2 regions of the Alcanivorax sp. IL3 genome follow, and region 1 is predicted to be linked to the other one. Evidence: predicted binding sites of a transcription regulator. Region 1 holds the regulator's gene; the other holds the start of a gene.
The links. The regulator sigma-54, encoded in region 1, starts transcription at its own class of promoters, with help from an activator protein. The targets are predictions, from matches to a motif close to TGGCACNNNNNTTGCTNT.
Positions count from the first base shown of each region.

Region 1 (5,828 bases):
AACGACAAAGGCAGCTGGACCATTGTCAGCGAGCAGGGCGTGGTGCAGGAAAATGGCGACCTGATTGTTTTCTCCGGCGACGTGACAGCCAGCAATCAGCAACAGAAAATCACCCTGGATACCCAGGAGCTGCGCTTTCTCAGCGAGACCAACATCGCCAGCTCTCCCGGGGATGTTGACATAGAATTTGAATCCGGCAAGACCCGCGCGGGTGCGCTGGAGGCCGATCTCGACAAGGGCATACTGACCCTTGAAAAAGGAGTAAAGAGTGAGTTTGATGCGCCGGCTTCTTAGAACCTGCACCATCGCCCTGGCTGCGGCCCTGCCGGTGAGCACAGTGGCCGCCCCACCGCAAATGCCAGTTTCCGTCACCGCCGACTCGGGGCGTTTCGAACAGGACGCCGGCAGCGGGCTTTATCGCGGCAATGTGGAACTGATACAGGGCAAGCGGAAACTGTTTGCAGACGAAATGCGCCTGTTTACCCGCAATGGCGAACTGATCCGCGTGGAAGCGTCCGGCACCCCGGTGCGCATGGAAGAAGGTGAGGACCTGCAGGCCCACGCCAACAACCTGGTCTACGATATTCGCCAACGCACCCTGGTACTTACCGGCGACGCTTACATTGAACACCTGGGCAACACCTTCGAAGGCGCCAAGGTGGAGTACAGCCTGGATTCCAAGCGGGTTGACGCCAGCAGCGAAGGCGACAAGCGTGTGCGACTGGTGATCCCTGCCGAAAATCAGACGCCCAAGGAAGACACTCCTGCGGACAACAATACAAACGAAGAGGCGCCCGTAGAGCCCTCCTCCGAGGCGGAGCCAAACACCCTATGAGCCATTTACGTGCCCACCACCTGGCAAAAAGCTACAAGGGTCGCCGAGTCATCGAGGATGTCTCCCTGGACGTGGAGGCCGGCCAGATCGTCGGCCTGCTCGGCCCCAATGGCGCCGGCAAGACCACCTGCTTCTACATGATTGTCGGCCTGGTGGAAGCGGACGCCGGGCGAATCGACATCAACGAGGCGGATATCACCCATCTGCCCATGCATGGCCGCGCCCAGCGCGGCATCGGCTATCTGCCACAAGAAGCCAGCATCTTCCGCCGCCTGACCGTGGAAGAAAACATCATGGCGATCCTGGAAACCCGCAAGGAGCTCAGCAAGGCGGATCGCCACGAGCGCATGGAGAGCCTGCTCAAGGAATTCCATATCACCCATATCCGTGATTCCCTGGGCATGAGCCTGTCCGGCGGTGAACGACGTCGGGCAGAAATCGCCCGCGGTCTGGCCACCGACCCGGATTTCATCCTGCTGGATGAACCCTTCGCCGGCGTGGACCCGATTTCCGTGAACGACATCAAGGGCATCATCCGCCACCTGAAAGAGCGCGGCATCGGCGTGCTGATCACCGATCACAACGTGCGCGAAACCCTGGATATCTGTGACACCGCCTATATTGTCAGCGCCGGGCACATTATCGCCTCCGGCGACGCCGACACCATTCTCGGTAACCAGCAGGTGCGGGATGTGTACCTGGGGGCCGATTTCAGGCTGTAAACAAATTGACAGTTGATAGTGGACAGTTGACAGCTACGCGATAAAGGCACTTGGTTCTGAAGCCCTTTGAGGGCCGCGCCCAAACTTTAAACGCAGCCTCAGACATTGCAGATAAAGACAGGATTCCCCGCGACGCTGTCAACTGTCCACTATCAACTGTCAACTTTGCTCTCTAGCACACAACCATCATTGGCACAAATATTGCTTGCCTTATGCATAGGCTGTTATTCTCGTGTTTTGGGGATGACATCAGCCTGAGCAGTATGAAGCCAAGCCTACAACTACAAATCGGCCAGCAGCTGACCATGACACCGCAGCTGCAGCAGGCCATTCGCCTCTTGCAGCTATCCACGCTGGACTTGCGTCAGGAGATTCAGCAGGCAGTGGAAAGCAATCCGTTGCTGGAGCTGGCTGATGATTTCGGTGACGAATCCCTGCCTGACGCTGACGAAGAACGTCAGGACGAACAGGAGCTGGATACCGAGCGTGACGACGCTCTGGAAGAGTTCGTGGACGACGAACCCGGCATCGAAACGGAATGGGACGATGTCTATTCCGGCCAGACCAGCAGTGCCTCCAGCGCCCTCCCCGACGATGCCGACGACTGGCAACAACGCCATAGCATTGCCGGCAATCTTCAGGACCACCTGCTCTGGCAACTGAATCTGACCCCCATGAGCGATGTAGACCGCATTATCGCCATGACCATCATCGAGTCCCTGGACGATCGCGGCTACCTGACCGTCACCGTGGACGAGATCGTAGCGATGATGAACGCCCAGGATGACCTGCTCACCGAAGGCGACGAACTGGAAGCCGATGAAGTACTGGCAGTTCAGCACCGCCTGCAGCAATTCGATCCGGTAGGGGTCGCCAGCCTGGATCTGGCCGACTGCCTGCGGGTGCAGTTGCGCCAACTCCCCACAGACACTCCCTTTCTGGACTATGCCCTGGCCCTGCTGGGGCATCTCGCGCTGCTGGAAAAGCACGACTACGCCGCCCTGCGCCGGGTACTGCAGATCAGCGAAGAAAACCTGCTCGACGCGCTCTCGCTGCTGCGCACCCTGGACCCGGCACCCGGCGAACAGATCGGTGAAAGCCAGGTGGATTACGCGGTGCCGGACGTGATTGTGCGCCAGCACCAGGGACGCTGGCAGGTCAGCCTGAATGAGGAAGTGCTGCCCAAGGTCAACCTGCAGCAGCAGTACGCCTCCATGGCCCGCAAGGCCGGTGGCGAGGATGGTCAGTACCTGCGCAACTGCGTGCAGGAGGCCAAGTGGTTCATCAAGAGCCTGCAAAGCCGCCACGACACCCTGCTGAAGGTGGCCACCCGCATCGTTGAAGTTCAACAAGACTTCTTTGACTATGGCGAGGAGGCAATGAAACCGCTGGTTCTGGCCGAGATTGCTGATGCCGTCGAGATGCACGAATCGACCATCAGTCGGGTCACCAACCAGAAATACATGATGACACCCCGCGGCGTCTTTGAGCTCAAGTATTTCTTCTCCAGCCACGTGGGAACAGACGGCGGCGGTGAGTGTTCCTCCACCGCTATTCGTGCCATTATTAAGAAGCTGGTCGCTGCCGAGAATCCCCGCAAGCCGCTTAGCGACAACAAGCTGGCTAGCTTGTTGAACGAGCAGGGGATCAACGTGGCGCGCCGGACAGTCGCCAAGTATCGTGAGGCGATGAGAATACCGTCATCCAGCGCCCGCAAGCGTTTGGTGTAGGCGCCGGGACGGCCCAACGAGCAGGTAAAGGAGTCAGCCATGCAAATTAATATCAGCGGTCATCACCTGGAAATTACCGATGCTTTGCGAGCCTACGTAGGAGACAAATTCTCCCGTCTTGAACGGCATTTCGACCAGATTACCAGTGTCCAGGTGATTCTTTCTCCGGAACCCAAAACCCACAAGGCAGAATCCACCATCCATATTTCCGGGGCCGACGTCTTCGCCACCGCTGAAGCAGTGGACATGTACGCTGCCATCGACAAGCTGACGGACAAGCTCGACCGCCAGATCCTCAAACACAAGGAAAAGGCTGTCAGCCACAAGCACGGCGGCCACTGAACCCAAAGCGACAATTATGCGAGTTCGCGAACTACTCACCGAAGCACGCACCCATAGCGAGGTGCAGGCCAGCAGCAAGAAACAGCTGCTGGACCAGGTTGCGCAGCTGGCCGCGGCCGGCTGCGACAGCCTCAACGAACAGGAGGTCTTCGATGCCTTGGTAGCCCGGGAAAAGCTGGGCTCCACGGGCATCGGTGAAGGCATCGCCATTCCTCACTGCCGTCTTGGTCACTGCCAGCAACCCATCGGGCTGCTGCTGAAACTGTCTACCCCCATCGATTTCGACGCCGTTGACGGTCGTCCGGTAGATCTGGTTTTTGTGCTGCTGGTTCCCCAGGAAAACCCTGAACAGCACCTGAAAACCCTCAGCCACCTGGCTTCCCTGTTCAACCACGACGATTACCGTGACGAACTGCGATTGAGCAAGAACGATCATCACCTTTATCACACCGCCGTGGAATCCGAAGCGGAGCTGCGACTGGCATCATGAAGGAACGCAACACGCTTTCAGGCATCACCCGGGATATCCCCTCGTCTATCAATTTTGCGTGTCAACGTGCGGCAAATAGCATGCAAGCGGTGCAACCATGAAACTCACCATCATCAGCGGCCGATCCGGCTCGGGGAAAACCACCGCCCTGCAAGCCATGGAAGACCAGAACTACTACTGCGTCGACAATCTGCCGGTGGGCATGCTCCCGACACTGGCGGAGCAGCTTGATCAGGGTGAGCTACCCATAGAACGAGCGGCAGTAGGCATTGATGCCCGCAACCTGCCCACCCAGTTGCTGGCCTTTGATGCCATCCTTGATGCACTACACCAGCAGCAGGTAAAGACCGAAATTATTTACCTGGATGCGGACGACAGCACTCTGCTGAAGCGCTTCAGCGCCACCCGGCGGCGTCACCCGCTGGGCGCCCAGCAGGGCTCCGTGGAGGCAGCCATTCAGCATGAGCGGGAATTGCTCTCCAATATCCGCCTGCGTGCCGACCTGGTGATCGACACCAGCAACTATGACGTTCACAGCCTGCGCAACCTGATGCGCGAGCGGGTAGCCAATCGCAGCGCGGCCCTGTCCCTGCAACTGGAATCCTTCGGGTTCAAGAACGGCTTGCCCAACGATGCCGATCTGGTGTTTGACGTGCGAGTACTGCCCAACCCGCACTGGCGGGCCGACCTGCGGCCCTTTACCGGCCGCGATGACGCCATCATCGATTTCCTCCAGCAGCACCAGGCCAGCCACGACATGCTTGATGACATTCATCATTTCGTAAAACGCTGGCTGCCGGCGTTTGCTGACAGCGATCGCAGCTATGTGACGGTCGCCATCGGCTGCACCGGTGGCCGCCATCGTTCGGTATTCATTACCGAGCAACTGGCAAAACGGCTACGCAATGAGGGCACCACCCTTCAGGTCCGCCACCGCGAACTGGATTAGGCTTCCACCACTCAATGATCGAAAAGCAACTGGATATCATCAACAAGCTTGGCCTGCATGCCCGTGCTGCCGCCAAGGTGGTCAGCGTGGCCTCACGCTATGAAAGCCGCATTCACGTCATTCACAACGGCAACCCCATCGACGCCAAAAGCATCATGGGGTTGTTGATGCTTGGCGCCGCCAAGGGCACCAGCGTTACCTTTCAGGTTGACGGCAACGATGAAACCGCCGCCATGGAAGAACTCACCGATCTGTTCGGCCGCCGCTTTGACGAAGAAGAATGAAAAAACAGTTGATAGTTGATAGTTGACAGTTAACAGTTAGGGGCTCGCTCGCGGCCAGCCTGTTTTTAGCTGTCCACTGTCAACTATCACCTGTCAACTGCCTGTCCTATTTATGCCCGCCGATACCAGCCGTAGCCAACAGCACCACAAAATCATCAACCGCGCCTTGTCCAGCGGCACCTATACCCAGGTCCGTCAGCTGTTCAATAATCTGCCCGGTGCTGAGGCGGCGCATTTGCTGGAATCGTTCCCTCCCCGGGAACGGGAAATTCTCTGGCAACTGCTGAGCAAGGATCAGGAAAGCGAGGTCCTCCAGTATCTGGGCGAGGAAGTGCGGGTTGAGCTGCTGCGCAATCTGAGCACCGACGAGCTGGTCTCGCTGGTGGAAGAGCTGGACACCGATGACCTGGCCGACCTCCTGCAGGAATTGCCGGACCACGTTACCAGCCAGGTCATGGCCAGCCTGGATGAACAGA
Region 1 covers NZ_CP179931.1:975,448-981,275, reverse strand. Annotated here, with positions in the region: gene lptC (LPS export ABC transporter periplasmic protein LptC) at 1-294, shown strand, start outside; gene lptA (lipopolysaccharide transport periplasmic protein LptA) at 278-835, shown strand; gene lptB (LPS export ABC transporter ATP-binding protein) at 832-1,557, shown strand; gene ACMG4M_RS04640 (RNA polymerase factor sigma-54) at 1,821-3,287, shown strand; gene hpf (ribosome hibernation-promoting factor, HPF/YfiA family) at 3,327-3,629, shown strand; gene ptsN (PTS IIA-like nitrogen regulatory protein PtsN) at 3,646-4,119, shown strand; gene rapZ (RNase adapter RapZ) at 4,217-5,068, shown strand; gene ACMG4M_RS04620 (HPr family phosphocarrier protein) at 5,083-5,352, shown strand; gene mgtE (magnesium transporter) at 5,465-5,828, shown strand, end outside.

Region 2 (5,828 bases), 1.3 Mb from region 1:
GGTTACCGCGTATCCTTCCTGGCTCAGTGCCTTTTCCAGCACCCAGCGAATGGAGCGGTCATCGTCGACTACCCATACGGTTACGCTCATGACCGGCCTCTCCCTGGATTTTCACTGTTGTCGTTACTCACGGCTACATAGGCGCTCATGACTGTTCGCTCTCCGTTACTTCCGGCTGCTCCATTGGCAGCAAAATACTGAATACGGTTTTGCCCGGTACGCTTTCGCACTCGATCAGCCCCTGGTGCTGGCTGATGATGGACTGGGCAATGGACAATCCCAGCCCGGTACCACTGGCCCGGCCACTGACCATGGGATAGAACAGGGTCTCCTGCACATCCGGAGCTATGCCCGGGCCGTTGTCGATAATATCCACCCGCAGCACCAGGCGGTGGCGCAGTGAGCCGATGGTGAACTGCCGCAACACCCGTGTGCGCATGATGATGCGGGCATCCTCGGTGTGCGATTCCAACAAGGCCTGGGTGGCGTTGCGGATAATATTGAGCAGCACCTGGATCATCTGATCCCGGTCGGCGATCACATCCGGCAGGCTGATATCGTAATCCCGCCAGATGGACACACCCCTGGGATGTTCCGCCAGCAACAATTGCCGCACATGCTCCAGGCACTCATGGATATTCACCGCCTTGAATTCCGGCGGTTTGCGCGGACCCAGCATACGGTCTGCCACCGTGCGCAACCGGTCCGCCTCATCAATGATGACCTTGGTGTACTCGGTCAGATCCGGGGTCGGCAGGGCTCGCTCCAGCAACTGTGCAGCACCGCGGATGCCGCCCAACGGATTCTTGATCTCGTGTGCCACACCGCGCACCAGCGCCCGGGTGGCCTGATGAGCATGGATCAGCGCCTCTTCCCGGGTAATGCGCAACAGCCGGTCCAGCGGTTGAAGTTCCATCAACAGACACAGCGTCTGCCCCGGCTCATTGATCGGGCTGACTGAGTAATCCACCGTTATTTCATAGCCGGGGGACACTGCCAGGCGGGCTTCCCGACGGGTAAACGGATGCTCGTCCCGAATGCACTGGCGCAGGGCAGCACGGGCTTCCTCATCATCAAAGAAATAGTCCGGTAACGGCTGACCCATGGCACGGCTGGCACTGGTCGCAAGCAGCATTTCCGCCGCCGGATTCAGGTAGCGGACCTGCAGATTGTCATCAAGCATGATCACTGCGGTACGCAGGTGATCGAGTAAACGTTTGTGCAAGGTGACACCACCCATCAACTGTTGGCCCATAACAGGGCATAAGCAATTATCAGGCCACTTGGGCTGGCACCTATAATGCGTACCTAACAGGCACTACAACCCGACAGGACTCAGAGCCTATAATGAGTTTAGGGGATGGCAAGGCAGAATTGCACCAAAGCAGTGCTTTAAGGGCGGGCCGAATAGGGGCGCAGCGGCTGAACAGGGCGCTGCGATGTGCCAGGACGTATGGCGGTATCACCCCCGTTCGAGGGCTGCTGCTGCCGTTTGATATCCCCCACCGTTGTCCTGTGGATATAGATCTCAACAATTTCAGATTCGATCAGGACCTCACCCTCGGCACTCAAAATCCGAGCCTGAATTTGATGCGCGCCTCGCTCTGGCCGATCCAGTGAAGTTCCTTCAAGAACCTGACCATTATGCGTCAACTCCAGCCGATCGCCTGGTTGTAGCTGTGGCTTGATGGCCACTTCAATGGGTATCGACTCCACCGGGTTACGGATGGTCGCACCCGGCTCAGGACTGGAGACCGCCAGACCGGCATACTCCTGCCGGGAAACTACCGGAGGCGCACTTTTCCGTAGCTCGCTGTCCACCGGGCGCACTGTCTTTTTCGCACCCTCCACAGTGTTCACACTACGGATATCAACGGGCTCTGCCCCTGAAGACAAAGGCTTATCCGTGAACTGCACCGAACCGTCCGGCATCGTCTGCTTGTAAATTCTGGATTGCGCGGCGGAAGCGCCCTCTTCGTCGACAATCCCGTCTTCAGCCTGCAACACAACCGTCATAAGCAGCACGGCAATACCCGCTATCAACCTGAGCATCTGGACACCTCCCTCTTTCTTTCGATTCTGAACAGCCTCTGGAAAGATGAAAAGGGCAAAATGCACAAAACACCATATGCATTACCGTCTTTCTTCAGACAAAAAAAGCCCCCGACTAGCGGGGGCCTTCTTTCTGCGAGCTTTCCCAGGGGAAATCAGCAGGAGTAGTACATATCGAACTCCACCGGGTGCGGGGTCATGTTGAGACGTTCAACCTCACCACGCTTCAGGGCGATGTAGCCTTCCAGCATATCCTTGGAGAACACGTCGCCTTCGGTCAGGAAGTCCATATCGGCTTCCAGGCAATCCAGCGCCATGGTCAGGGTATGCGCCACGGTCGGGATGTCCTTGGCTTCTTCTGCCGGCAGATCGTACAGATCCTTATCCATGGCATCGCCAGGGTGCATCTTGTTCTTGATGCCGTCCAGGCCAGCCATCAGCAGAGACGCGAAACACAGGTACGGGTTCGCAGACGGATCAGGGAAACGCGCTTCGATACGACGCGCCTTGGCGCTGTTCACAAACGGAATCCGGATGGAAGCAGAACGGTTACGGGCAGAGTAGGCCAGCATTACCGGGGCTTCGAAGCCGGGCACCAGACGCTTGTAGGCGTTGGTGGACGCATTGGTGAACGCGTTCAGGGCACGGGCGTGCTTGATGATGCCGCCGATGAAGTACAGCGCTTCGTCGGACAGGCCTGCATAGCCGTCACCCGCGAACAGGTTTTTGCCATCTTTACCCAGGGACACGTGAACGTGCATACCGGAACCGTTATCACCGATCAGCGGCTTGGGCATGAAGGTGGCTGTTTTGCCGTAGGCGTGAGCCACGTTGTGTACGCAGTACTTGAGAATCTGTACTTCGTCAGCCTTGGCAGTCAGGGTGTTGGCGCCAACGCCGATTTCACACTGGCCCGCAGTACCCACTTCGTGGTGATGCACTTCGATCTGCAGACCCATCTGCTCCATGGCGGAACACATGGCGCCACGCAGGTCGTGCAGGCTATCTACCGGCGGAACCGGGAAGTAGCCGCCTTTCACGCCCGGACGGTGACCGATGTTGCCACCTTCGAAGTCTTCGTGGGATACCCACGCTGCTTCTTCGGAGTGAATATTGTACATGGAACCCTGCATGTCGGATTTCCACTGCACGGAATCAAATACGAAGAATTCCGGCTCCGGACCGAACAGTGCGGTGTCAGCAATACCGGTAGACTTCAGGTATTCCTCGGCACGACGGGCAACGGAACGCGGATCACGCTCATAACCCTGCATGGTGGACGGCTCGAGGATGTCGCAGCGCAGGTTGACGGTCGCCACATCAGTGAACGGGTCCAGTACGGCAGACTCGTCGTCCGGCATCATCACCATGTCGGACTCGTTGATGCCTTTCCAGCCAGCGATGGAAGAGCCATCGAACATTTTGCCATCCTGGAAGAAATCTTCGTCGATTTCGCCCACGGGGAGGGTTACGTGCTGCTCCTTACCACGGCTATCGGTGAAGCGCAGGTCCACCCATTTCACATCATTTTCTTTAATCAGCTTGAGGGTCTTTTCAGACATTGTCGTGCGTCCTCCTAAGGAACAGCGGGTTTGTCTCTGGCTCATGGCCCCGCCCCGCATCAGGGCAGAACAGAGAGCCGGTATTCTCGGCCACCAGGCCTGCTTTGCCAATAGGGAGGCAAGTTCCATGCCAGCCCTTTTTTAGCGCATTTGACGCTAAAATACAGAATCAGGGGAAAGATAGCACCTCATAGTGCATTATTGTGGTGCGCCGCACCATTTTATGGCACTAAAATAGTGCACCATTGTCTTCGCCGACCCGCAGGACCACAAACACCTCGTTGCCCGCCTCGCCGGTTTCCAGCACCTGATGCCCGTTGATACGGCACCAGGCAGGGATATCGCTTAGCGCTCCGGGGTCCGTGCATACCACACGCAGGCAATCGCCGGTGGCCAGAGTGCGCACCTTATTCTGCGTCTTGATCACCGGCATGGGGCACAACATGCGGCGCACATCCAGTTCATGAACAGCTTCGGTCATCAGGGATCCCTGGGTTCTGGGTTCTGGGTTCTGGGTTCTGGGTTCTGGGTTCTGGGTTCTAGCTTCTAGCTTCTAGCTTCTAGCTTCTAGCTTCTAGCTTCTAGCTTCTAGCTTCTAGCTTCTAAAGAGGGTGCCGCGCCCCAAACGAAGCACAACCCCAGCAGCACTTTTTTGTTTTCCTCGCAGCCAACAGCTCATAGCTGCCTTTACCCCACATTCCAGGCCAACGGCACTGCATCCGGGTGAAATGGCTCTACAGTGACCTGGCGCGCCACACCATCCGGGCTGCGCACTTCCAGGGTAACCTCATCCGACGAACGCCCCTTGGAATAACGGGCCACGATCGCCGCCGCCTGCTGCATTTCCTCATCATTCTGGAAATTGCCATCCACCAAGGCCAAAGGCCCCGGGCAGCTCACTGTGGTAATGCTGGTAAACTGGTAGCGATACCCCTCCAGGAAACGGTTCTCGCCTTCCTCCCGGCTGATGATCAGCTTTAAATGGGGCTGCGGACGTATATGACGCCCCACCTTTAACAGCATGATGTCATCAAGCTCGTAGCGACGCTCGTTGCGGGACTTCCACAGATCCGCCAACTTGTTGGAATAGGATTCGTCGGTAAGAAAGCAGCAACCACCGGCAGGCTGGGCAAAGTCATCCAGCCCGAACTTCTTGGCCAGGGCCATTTGCGGCTTACGGCTGCGGCCGGAAAAATCGTGCAGGGATTCCCGGTCTACCCAGCCCTCACGTTCGGGCAGGGTAGCTGGCAAGTTCTTCGCGCATAGCGGCCGCAGCAGACGCTCGTCCGCGCCGGATTCCGCGCTGATAATCGGCATGGTTGCCTTGCGCTGGCTTTTCGGACGCTGGCCGATCACCTCGCCAGTGACGATAAAATCAAAACCCCTATCGCCGGCCAACTCCCGGGCCTTGTTGATCATCAGGGTGGCCTGGTTAACCATGAAAATCTTGCAGTCCAGACAAGGGTTGAGGTTGGCCCCGTAGCCATGTCTGGGGTTGAGCACCACATCTTTGTACTCCTCGGAGATATCAATGATGTGCATCTTGATGCCCAGCTGTTCGGCCACCCACAGGGCGTTATTACGCTTTTCCTTGTCCTTGTCCTTCTTGCGGATGGCATGGGTATGGCCTTCCACACAGAAACCGGTGAAGAAATTGACGCCCTCCACCTCAATCCCCTGCTCCTGCATCACCTTCACTGCCAGCATGGAATCCAGCCCGCCGGACACCAGTGCGATAGCACGGCGCTTAATCGGTTGGGTTGACTCAGTTACAGAAGACATCATGTGAAAAAACCTGCTGCCTTGATCGGCGCTCAAAAAATGGGCGGCGCAGTATAGCAATCACGCGCTCCTGACGCACCCTTCACCCCGGCCTGGCTGTCACCTGAAGGGCACGCAGGGCTCCTCAAGACAGGCAGCGTCCGTGCATAATCGGGGAATCAAAATGCCAAAACCTGGCCGGAGGGCACAGCACCAATCACTGATCCAAGCCCCGCTACAACTAATTTGAGCAGTGGCCTGAGCCTGTGAATTGAACCGGGTCTTTCCGCACAACCCCACGGTCAACGGCAGCTACCGCCTCTACTGTGTGCGAGGAATCCCAAAGACCTGCTGATCTTCAGCTATGGGAGGCAGATCAGCGCGCTCAGAGAATCAAGGCGTAACGGCGGGATCAGGTTCGCTAACCGGCACCGGTCCGGCCACGGCGAAATG
Region 2 covers NZ_CP179931.1:3,261,690-3,267,517, forward strand. Annotated here, with positions in the region: gene glnG (nitrogen regulation protein NR(I)) at 1-90, opposite strand, end outside; gene glnL (nitrogen regulation protein NR(II)) at 146-1,255, opposite strand; gene ACMG4M_RS15165 (hypothetical protein) at 1,393-2,118, opposite strand; gene glnA (glutamate--ammonia ligase) at 2,208-3,614, opposite strand; gene ACMG4M_RS15175 (sulfurtransferase TusA family protein) at 3,844-4,095, opposite strand; gene ACMG4M_RS15180 (tRNA (5-methylaminomethyl-2-thiouridylate)-methyltransferase) at 4,302-5,399, opposite strand; gene ACMG4M_RS15185 (alpha-L-glutamate ligase-like protein) at 5,769-5,828, opposite strand, start outside.
Region 2: a site for sigma-54 is predicted at 3,730-3,747, ahead of glnA (glutamate--ammonia ligase). Genes of this name have one in related genera too.